Regions from separate parts of the Streptomyces sp. NPDC058373 genome, predicted to be linked through region 1. Evidence: riboswitches for the same ligand, from Rfam matches in the RefSeq annotation. Region 1 holds a riboswitch; the other holds the start of a gene.
What was found. Region 1 has a riboswitch for cobalamin ahead of ACFWMZ_RS22575 ((2Fe-2S)-binding protein). Riboswitches for the same ligand answer to the same signal wherever they lie in the genome.
Positions count from the first base shown of each region.

Region 2: linked by a shared signal. The riboswitch ahead of ACFWMZ_RS26090 (prenyltransferase/squalene oxidase repeat-containing protein) and the one ahead of ACFWMZ_RS22575 ((2Fe-2S)-binding protein) in region 1 are both predicted to bind cobalamin.

Region 1 is NZ_JBHXJE010000044.1:38,570-42,757, reverse strand. Features, by position in the region: gene ACFWMZ_RS22585 (TIGR03620 family F420-dependent LLM class oxidoreductase) at 203-1,117, opposite strand; gene ACFWMZ_RS22580 (cupin domain-containing protein) at 1,394-1,828, shown strand; cobalamin riboswitch at 1,892-2,025, shown strand; gene ACFWMZ_RS22575 ((2Fe-2S)-binding protein) at 2,438-2,917, shown strand; gene ACFWMZ_RS22570 (erythromycin esterase family protein) at 2,895-3,929, opposite strand; gene ACFWMZ_RS22565 (hypothetical protein) at 4,110-4,188, opposite strand, start outside.
Region 2 is NZ_JBHXJE010000063.1:19,680-23,867, forward strand. Features, by position in the region: gene ACFWMZ_RS26080 (methyltransferase domain-containing protein) at 1-406, opposite strand, end outside; gene ACFWMZ_RS26085 (glycosyltransferase family 4 protein) at 400-1,794, opposite strand; cobalamin riboswitch at 2,019-2,157, shown strand; gene ACFWMZ_RS26090 (prenyltransferase/squalene oxidase repeat-containing protein) at 2,267-3,508, shown strand; gene ACFWMZ_RS26095 (SCO2322 family protein) at 3,505-4,188, shown strand, end outside.

The DNA.
Region 1 (4,188 bases):
CCGGGCCACCGGGCCACCGGGCCACCGGGCCACCGGGCCAACCCCAGCCCGGCCGGCGCTTGAGGCCATCAGTGACGGGGAGGCGGAGGCGGCGCCCAGCCAACCCCCAGCCCGGCCGGCGCCTGAGGCCATCAGTGACCGGCACCGTCAGGCGGAGCCCAGCCACCGATCAGCCCGGCCGGCGCTTGAGGCCACCCCGCCCTCACCCGGCGGAGCCAGGAAGCTCCAGGGCAGCCGCCAGCGCCCGCCACTCCGCGATGGGCAGATCCCGCATGGGATCAGGAGTGACCACCTGGAGCGCCACATGATCAGCCCCCGCCTTCTGAAAGGCAGCCACCCGCGCCCGAATCCGCTCGGCACCGCCGTACGCCACCACCGCGTCCAGCAGCGCGTCACTCCCCCCGTCCTCGAAGTCGGCCTCTCCGAACCCGGCCCGCCGCAGGTTGTCGGTGTAGTTGGGCAGCTCCAGGTAGAAGCGGAGGTAGGCCCGGGCGGTCTCGCGCGCCCGGTCGAGGTTGTCGTCGAGCACCACCTTGAGCTCGGGCGCCAGCAGCGGCCCGACCCCGAGAGCCTCACGCGCCTCGGCGACGTAGTCCTCGGTCACGAGGTACGGATGGGCCCCGGCCGCCCGCTCCTTCGACAGCTGGAGCATCTTCGGCCCGAGCGCCGCCAGCACCCGCTGTCGGGCCGGGACCGGGTTGGGTGCCTCGTCCAGCGCGGTCAGGTACTCCTTCATCGCCGTGTACGGCTTGGCGTACTGATCCGGCGCCAGCACCTGGTGGCTGGCGCCGATCCCGAGGACGAAGCGGTCCTCGTTGGCGCGGTTGGCGTCGCAGGCCTCCTCGGCGACGCGGTCGGCCGGGTGGTCCCAGATGGAGAGGATGCCGGTGGCGACCCGTAGGTGGTGGGTGGCGGCGAGGACCGCCTCGGCGTCGGCGACGCTCGCACTGCCGCCGACCCAGATGGTCCCGTAGCCGAGCGCCTCGATCTCCTCGACGGCGTCGGTGATGGCTCCGTCCCGCCCCGTCCCGTCGGAGATCCGGAGCGCGCCGCTCCAGATGCCGACGGTGCCGAGGCCGAGTTCATGGGCGGCGGTGGTGTTGGCGGGGCTGGTCATGGGTCTCGCTCCTCCTTCTCGGGCGGCCGCGAGCCGACGGGCCGCGGCCGCCTACGGGCCCGTCCCGGGCGGCGGGGCCGGGCCCGGCGGCCGGTCGGGTGTGGCGGGGGCTGGTGCCCCACCGTGGACATCCTGCTGTCCGGGGCCGGTCATTCCCGGGACCCACGACGCCGGGAGACCCGGGTGGCGGCGAGGCCGCCGGCCACCCGGCCCGCCGCACGGCCCCTGTGACGGGATCTCGGGCCCCGCCCGGCAGCCCGGTGGCAGGATGCCCGGATGGACACCTCCCCTGCCCACGTCCCTGCCCCGCCCCGCGCCCCGCACCCCTGCCCGCTCCGCCTGGACGAGGCGCTGGCCAAGGTCGACGCCCTGTGGAGCCCCCGGGTCGTCACCACCCTCAACGACTACGACGTCAAGGTCGCCCGGCTCCAGGGCGCCTACGTCTGGCACGCCCACCAGGACACCGACGAACTCTTCCTCGTCGTGGACGGCACCCTCCACATCGACCTCCGCGACGCCCCCGACGCCGGGGAACGCACCGTCACCCTGGGGACCGGGGCCCTCTTCACCGTCCCCCGGGGCGTCGAACACCGCCCGCACACGGAGTCCGGAGCCCAGGTGGTCCTGCTGGAGCCGTCCGGGACGCTCTCCACCGGGGACTACGCGGGCGAGGTCCCCGACCACATCGACGCGACGACCGGGCGGAAGTGACTGAGGGGGCCTGGCGCCCCTCAGCGCCGCCCTGCGAGAATCCCCCCGCACACGCGACGGCGGACGAGGAACCCGGTGGGAATCCGGGACGGTACCGCCACTGTGAAGGGTGAGCGACCCGAAGGACGGCCACGGTCCCAGGCGTTGGAGCAGGGACGGGAAGGCCCGGGGAGCGTCGAACCCGAGTCAGGAGACTCACGCCGTCGCACCTCGGCACAGCGGGGCGGATCTCCCCGAGAGAGGACGGTGGCACGCATGTGCCCGTACGTCTGGACCCCGGCGCGGAGCCACCCGCGCCCCTGCCCCCTCACCCCGCAGGCCCGTACGCGGTGAGCGCCACCCTCACTCCGCTGCTCGGCCGGCTCACCGCCGTCGGCCCCTACTTCACCGCCGACACCACCCCGCGCGCCGACCCCGCCGAAGGCGGTTTCCGGCCACTCGCCGAACTGCACGGGGACGGCTTCGTCCCGTACGTCGCGGAGATCGGCCGGCGCATGGGCGTCGGGCCGGGCCGGATCGCCGCCTCCACCGCGCAGCTCGGGATCGCCTCGCGGCTCTGGTCGCTCGCGCTCGGCTGCGCCGCGCTCGGCGGGGAGGTCCCCGACCTCGATCCGGCCCGCGTCTGGTGGTACCGGGCGCCGGGCGGGCCGCTCGAACTCCGCGTCCCCGCCCCCCGCCCCCTGCCCGGGCCGCTCCCCGACGCCCTGCACTGGGCCGTCACCACCACCCACCTCGCACCGCTCGCCGCGACCGCACGCGCCCACTACGCGCTCTCCCCCCCGGGTCCTGCGCGGCAACTCCGCCTCCGCCCTGGTCGGCGCCCTGCGCGTCCTGACGAACCAGGCCCCGGACACCCCGCACCCATCCGTCCCCCTGGTCGAACGCCTCCTCGCCACCCCGCCCCTCGCCGGCTCCGGCGCCTTCCTCCACGAGGAGGGGCTCGGCATCGCCTTCACCCGCCGCAGCTGCTGCCTCTACTACCGGGTCCCGGCCGAGAAGTGCGGCGACTGCGTACTGAGGACGCGTACGCCCCGAGCCCGTACGCCCCGGAAACGTACGGGCCCGCCTACCGAGGAGCCGTCCGCGTGACCGGGCGCCGCTCGTCCCCCTGGCCGGCCTGGTCCGCGGGGCCCCCGAGGGGCGTGTCCGCCGTGACCTCGCGGACGTGGACGACCCCGTCGAACCACTCCCCCGGCGACCGCCCCGCCATGTAGTGCGCCGCGCTCTCCCGAGGGTCGAACCCGGGCCCGATCAGCCGCACCCGTGCTGGCGCCGCCAGCCACTCCGCGACCGCGCCGGGCAGCTCCCCGCTCCCCTCGCCCACTCCGCTCACATCCACCCAGTACGCGTCGGGCCCGCCCCGCCCGAACACCTCGTCGAGGTACCCCTCGGGCGACGGCGGCACGTCGTACGGGATCGCCCCATGGCTGAAAGTCACCCCGACGGAGAGGTAGGCCGGGCCGAGGCGCTCGCGCAAGAAGCTCCCGGCGTTCCGGTGCGTCTCGGGCGGTGACGGGGGCGTCACCGCCCGCGGCTCGCCCACCGCCATGTGGGCGAGCCCGCCCCAGTAGACGATCTTGTCCCCGCTGCGGCGGCACCATCCGAGGGTGTCCTCGGCCAGCTCCCGCTCGATCCCGGCCATCCCGGCGAGCCGCGGCCCCCGCTCGCCCCCGGGCGACGGCCGGGCGAATCGCACCTGGTCGGCGGGGTTGCGCAGGTTGTACGCCCGCATCCATTCGACCAGCCCGAGGATCTCCTCGGACCGCCAGAACAACCGCGCCCCGGCGGGCATCGCCCGCGGACCGCCCTCGCCCGTCCGCACGTACCCGTCGATCCCGACCGCGACCGGATCGTCCCCCTCCGACGCCACCGACCGGAATCCCGCCTCCTCCACCGGCACGCGCACCATGCGATGCGCCACCACCGCCAACTCCCGCCCCTGGCGGCAGGCGACCCCGACGGCCACCACCTCGGCGCCGCGGTCGCGTACGAGCGAGACGAAGGCCGCCAGGTCGCCCGACGGGGCTTGCGTGTCAGCGGCGTTCAGCGGATGGGCGCGGGCTCCGAGCCACTGGACGATCTGAGCGGTGCTGGTGTCCATGGTGTCCGGGTCCCCTTCGGTCGGGCGGTGCGGCCTCTGCGAAGGAGCCTCGGACGTCAACTTCGGTTGAGGTCAAGGGAGGGGCGGCGGCCCAAGAGGCACGCGCGAGCGAGCGGGACGCGACCCGGTCCGGTCGCGTCCCGCTCGGTTCGGGGGCCGCCCCGCGGGCAGCCGTGTCCGCTACAGAGGCGGCGCGTCCGGGCGCTCCGTGCACAGCGCCCAGATGACGAAGATGCCGAGGGCGATGTTGAGGAGGGCC
Region 2 (4,188 bases), on a different contig from region 1:
AGAGCGCCCAGCAGACCTTCTCCGGGCCGTAGCGGGGCACGGTGACCGCGATGCGGCCGCCGGGCTTGAGGACGCGGACCATCTCGGCGAGGACGCCCTTGTCGTCGGGGATGTGCTCCATCACCTCGGAGATGATGACGACGTCGAAGGACTCGTCGGGGAAGGGCAGGTTGAGGGCGTCGCCCTCCATCGCGGTGGCGGTGGCTCCGGCCGGGGCCTCACCGGCCTCCTTCATCGCCGCGAACCAGGTGGCGACCTCGCGGATCTCCTCGGCGTTGCGGTCCAGCGCCACCACCTGCGCGCCGCGCCGGTAGCACTCGAAGGCGTGGCGCCCCGCGCCGCAGCCCAGATCGAGCACGCGGTCGCCTGCGGCGAGCGGGAAGCGGGTGAAGTCGACGGTCAGCACGTGGACCTGCTTTCGCGGTCGGGTCGGGCGGTGGCGGCCGGGGCGGCGGGGCGACCCGGGCTCCCGGCGATGGCCTGGCGGTAGTGGGCGACGGTGCCGAGGGCGGCCTGGCGCCAGGTGAACTTGGCGAGGACCCGGGCGCGTCCGGCGGTGCCGAGGCGGCGGCGCAGCTCCGGGTCGGCGAGGAGCTTGCCGAGGGCGGTCGCGAGGGCCCCGGCGTCGCCGGGCGGGACGGCGAGGCAGGTGTCTCCGTCGGCTCCGGCCACCTCGGGGATGGCGCCGCCGGTGGTGGCGACCAGCGGGGTGCCGGTGGCCATGGCCTCGGCGGCGGGCAGCGAGAACCCCTCGTAGAGGGAGGGGACGCACGCGATCTCGGCGGAGCGGATCAGGTCGACCAGTTCGGCGTCGCTGATGCCCTTGACGAACTCGATGGCGCCGGTGAGGCCGAACCGCTCGATGGCCTGCGCGACGGGGCCGTCCTCGGCGGGGCGGCCGACGACGACGAGGTGCGCGTCGGGGTTCTCGGTGCGGAGCTTGGCGAGCGCCTCCACCAGGTGGACGAGGCCCTTGAGGGGTACGTCGGCGCTGGAGGTGGTGACGATCCGGCCGGGCACCTCGGCGACGGACGGGTCGGGCGAGAAGAGGTCGGTGTCGGCGCCGATGTGGACGACGTGGACCCGCTCGGACCGCACGCCGAAGTGGTCGACGATCTCCTGGCGGGAGGTGCCGGAGACGGTGAGGACCGACGGCAGCTTCCGGGCGACACGTTTCTGCATCCGTGTGAAGCCGTACCAGCGGCGGACCGAGAGGCGGCGGACGAACGAGTCGGCGGCGTCCAGTTCCAGCTGCCGGTCGACGGTGATGGGGTGGTGGACGGTGGTGACGAGCGGGGCACCGAGCGCGCGGGCGCCGCCGAGCAGGCCGTAACCGAGTGTCTGGTTGTCGTGGATGACGTCGAACCGTCCGGCGAGCGCGGCGAGATGGCGGCGGGCGCGGAGGCTGAAGGTGAGCGGCTCGGGGAAGCCGCCGGTCCACATGGTGGCGACCTCCAGCGCGTCGACCCAGTCGCGGTACTCGCCCCGGCGGGGGGTGCGGAAGGGGTCGGGCTGGCGGTAGAGGTCGAGGCTGGCCAGTTCGGTCAGCTCCACGCCCTCGTCGAGGACCGGGTAGGGCTGGGCGCCGATGACCTCGACGTGGTGGCCGAGCCGGGCCAGTTCGCGGGAGAGGTGGCGGACGTAGACGCCCTGGCCGCCGCAGAAGGGGTCGCCCTTGTAGGTGAGGAGGGCGATGCGCAGCGGGCGGTCGCCACCCGCGAGGGGGTCGCCCGAGGCCGGTTCCGGGGAGGCTTGCTGTCGTGCGGGGTCCGCCTCCATGGCCTCAGCGGTCACTACCCGGCCCCCTTCTGCCAGCACAATGTCCCGGGAGGTTACGCCGGGACTCCGATCCGCAACAAGTTTCGGCGCGGTCGGTCTTGATCGTTCACGAAGCATCGAATCTACCGGCAGGTAGCTCTTTCGGGTCCTCCGGAACAGGTGATTCGCACCACGACCCGGACGGCGCGGGCCCCGGGCTCCCGGCCACCGGGAAACGGCCCCGGCCCACCACACCCCCGCACCGGTACAGTGACCAGGTCGTCGTCAGGACCGAGTGAGGGGAAGCCGGTGGGAATCCGGCGCTGACCCGCAGCCGTGAGCCGCCCGGACATCCGGGCCGGCACAGCCGGAATGCCTCACCGGACTCATGACCGGCTCGCGCCGCCGGACCCCTCCGGCGGCCGGCACCGTCGAGGCATACGGAGCCGAGCCCGGCGCCTTCGCGCGCCCGTGCCCGGCTTCCTTCAGGAGAGGGCACCCACCACTCATGACCGTCCGTCGCAGCGCCCTGGCGCTCACCGCGCTGACCGCACTGACGGCGGCGTCGGCCGCCTTCGCTCCGGCCGCCGTCGCCGAGGACTCCCCCGCTCCGTCCCCCTCCGTCCGGGTGCCCTCGGGCCTGTACGGCGACGGCGACCCGACCTACGACGGCGTCTACCGCCAGTCCCTGGCCCTGCTCGCGCAGGACACCGCCGGGGTGGAGCCCGCGGCGAAGGCCGTCGACTGGCTGATGGGGCAGCAGTGCGAGGACGGTTCGTTCGCGCCGTTCCGCGCCGACCCGTCGGCCGCCTGCGACGCGAAGACGCCGGTCGACACCAACCAGACGGCCACCGCCGTGCAGGCGCTCGCCGCGCTCGGCGGTCACGACAAGGCGGTCGGCAAGGCCGTCGACTGGCTGAAGTCGGTCCAGAACGACGACGGCGGCTGGAGCTACACCCCCGGCGACGACACCGACACCAACTCGACCTCGCTGGTGGTCGGCGCGCTCGCCGCTACCGGGACGAAGGCCGCGTCGGTCACCTCCGGGAAGGACAGGACGCCCGAGGACGCGCTGCTCGGCCTCAGCCTGGAGTGCGCCGGCGGTGGTGCCTTCGCCTTCCAGCCGGAGAAGAACGGCGATCTGAACGCCAACGCCGACGCCACCGCCGCCGGGGTCCTCGGCGGCCTCGGCTCCTCGCTGGTCGTCACCAAGGGCAAGACCGGGGCGCAGCCGGCCTGCGAGAAGCCCGCCGACGCCCGGACGGCCGCCGCCAACGGCGCCGCCCACCTCGCCGGCCTGCTCGAGAAGGACGGCCACCTCACCTCCACCACGCCCGGCGCCGAGGACCAGCCCGACATCGGCAACACCGCCGACGCGGTGACCGCGCTGTACGCGGCCGGGCTGACCGACGCCGCGAAGAAGCCGCTGGCCTGGCTGAAGAAGAACGGACCCGCCTGGGCGAAGCAGTCCGGCCCCTCCGCCTACGCCCAGCTCGTGCTGACCGCACACGCCACCGGCACCGACCCGCGCGCCTTCGGCTCCACCGACCTGGTCGCCGCGCTGAACGCCACCGGTCCCGAGCCGGAGGCCGACGGGAAGGGCGGCTCCGACGCCCAGGGCGGCGAGGAGCAGGCGGCGGACGAGGACGGCTCGCAGCTCAGCGTCTGGTGGATCATCGGCGTCGGCCTGCTCGTCGGCGCCGGTGTCGGCCTGATGCTGAGCCTGCGCAACAAGTCCGGCCGCAAGTGACCCCCGGCTCCGCCGCGTCCCGCCCCGCCCGCCGCACCCTGCGGGCGGGGTTCGCGCTGCTCCTCGGGCTGCTGCTCGCCCTGCTGGTGGCGGCGCCCGCGCAGGCCGCCGGGTACCGGTACTGGTCGTTCTGGGAGCGCGAGGGCTCCACCTGGAGCTACGCCACCCAGGGCCCGACCCAGGCCCTGCCCGGCGACGGTTCGGTGCAGGGGTTCCGGTTCGCGGTGAGCGCGGAGGCCGACGACTCGGCCGCGCCCCGGGCGAAGGCCGGGTTCGCGGAGATCTGCGCCGCCACCGAGGAGCGCGCGGGCCGCAAGCGGGTCGCCCTCGTCATCGACTTCGGCACCGCCGCCGACGCGCCGGAGGGCGAGCGCCCGCCGAAGCCCCGCACCGCCTGCGCCAGTGTGGCCGAGGAGGCGAGCGCCGCCGACGCGCTGGCCGCCGTCGCGCCGCCGCTGCGGTACGACTCCTCGGCGATGCTCTGCGCCATCGTGGGCTACCCGGAGGCCGGGTGCGGCGAGCAGGTGTCGGGCTCGGGCGAGCCGTCCGCCGAGGGGACCTCGGAGGCGGCCTCGCCCGAGGCCGGGGAGCCGGAATCCGGTGCGGATTCCGGCTCCGGTCCCGGCGGTCCTTCGGCCGGGCTGCTGGTCGGAGCCGGCGCCGTGGCCGTGCTGGGCGCG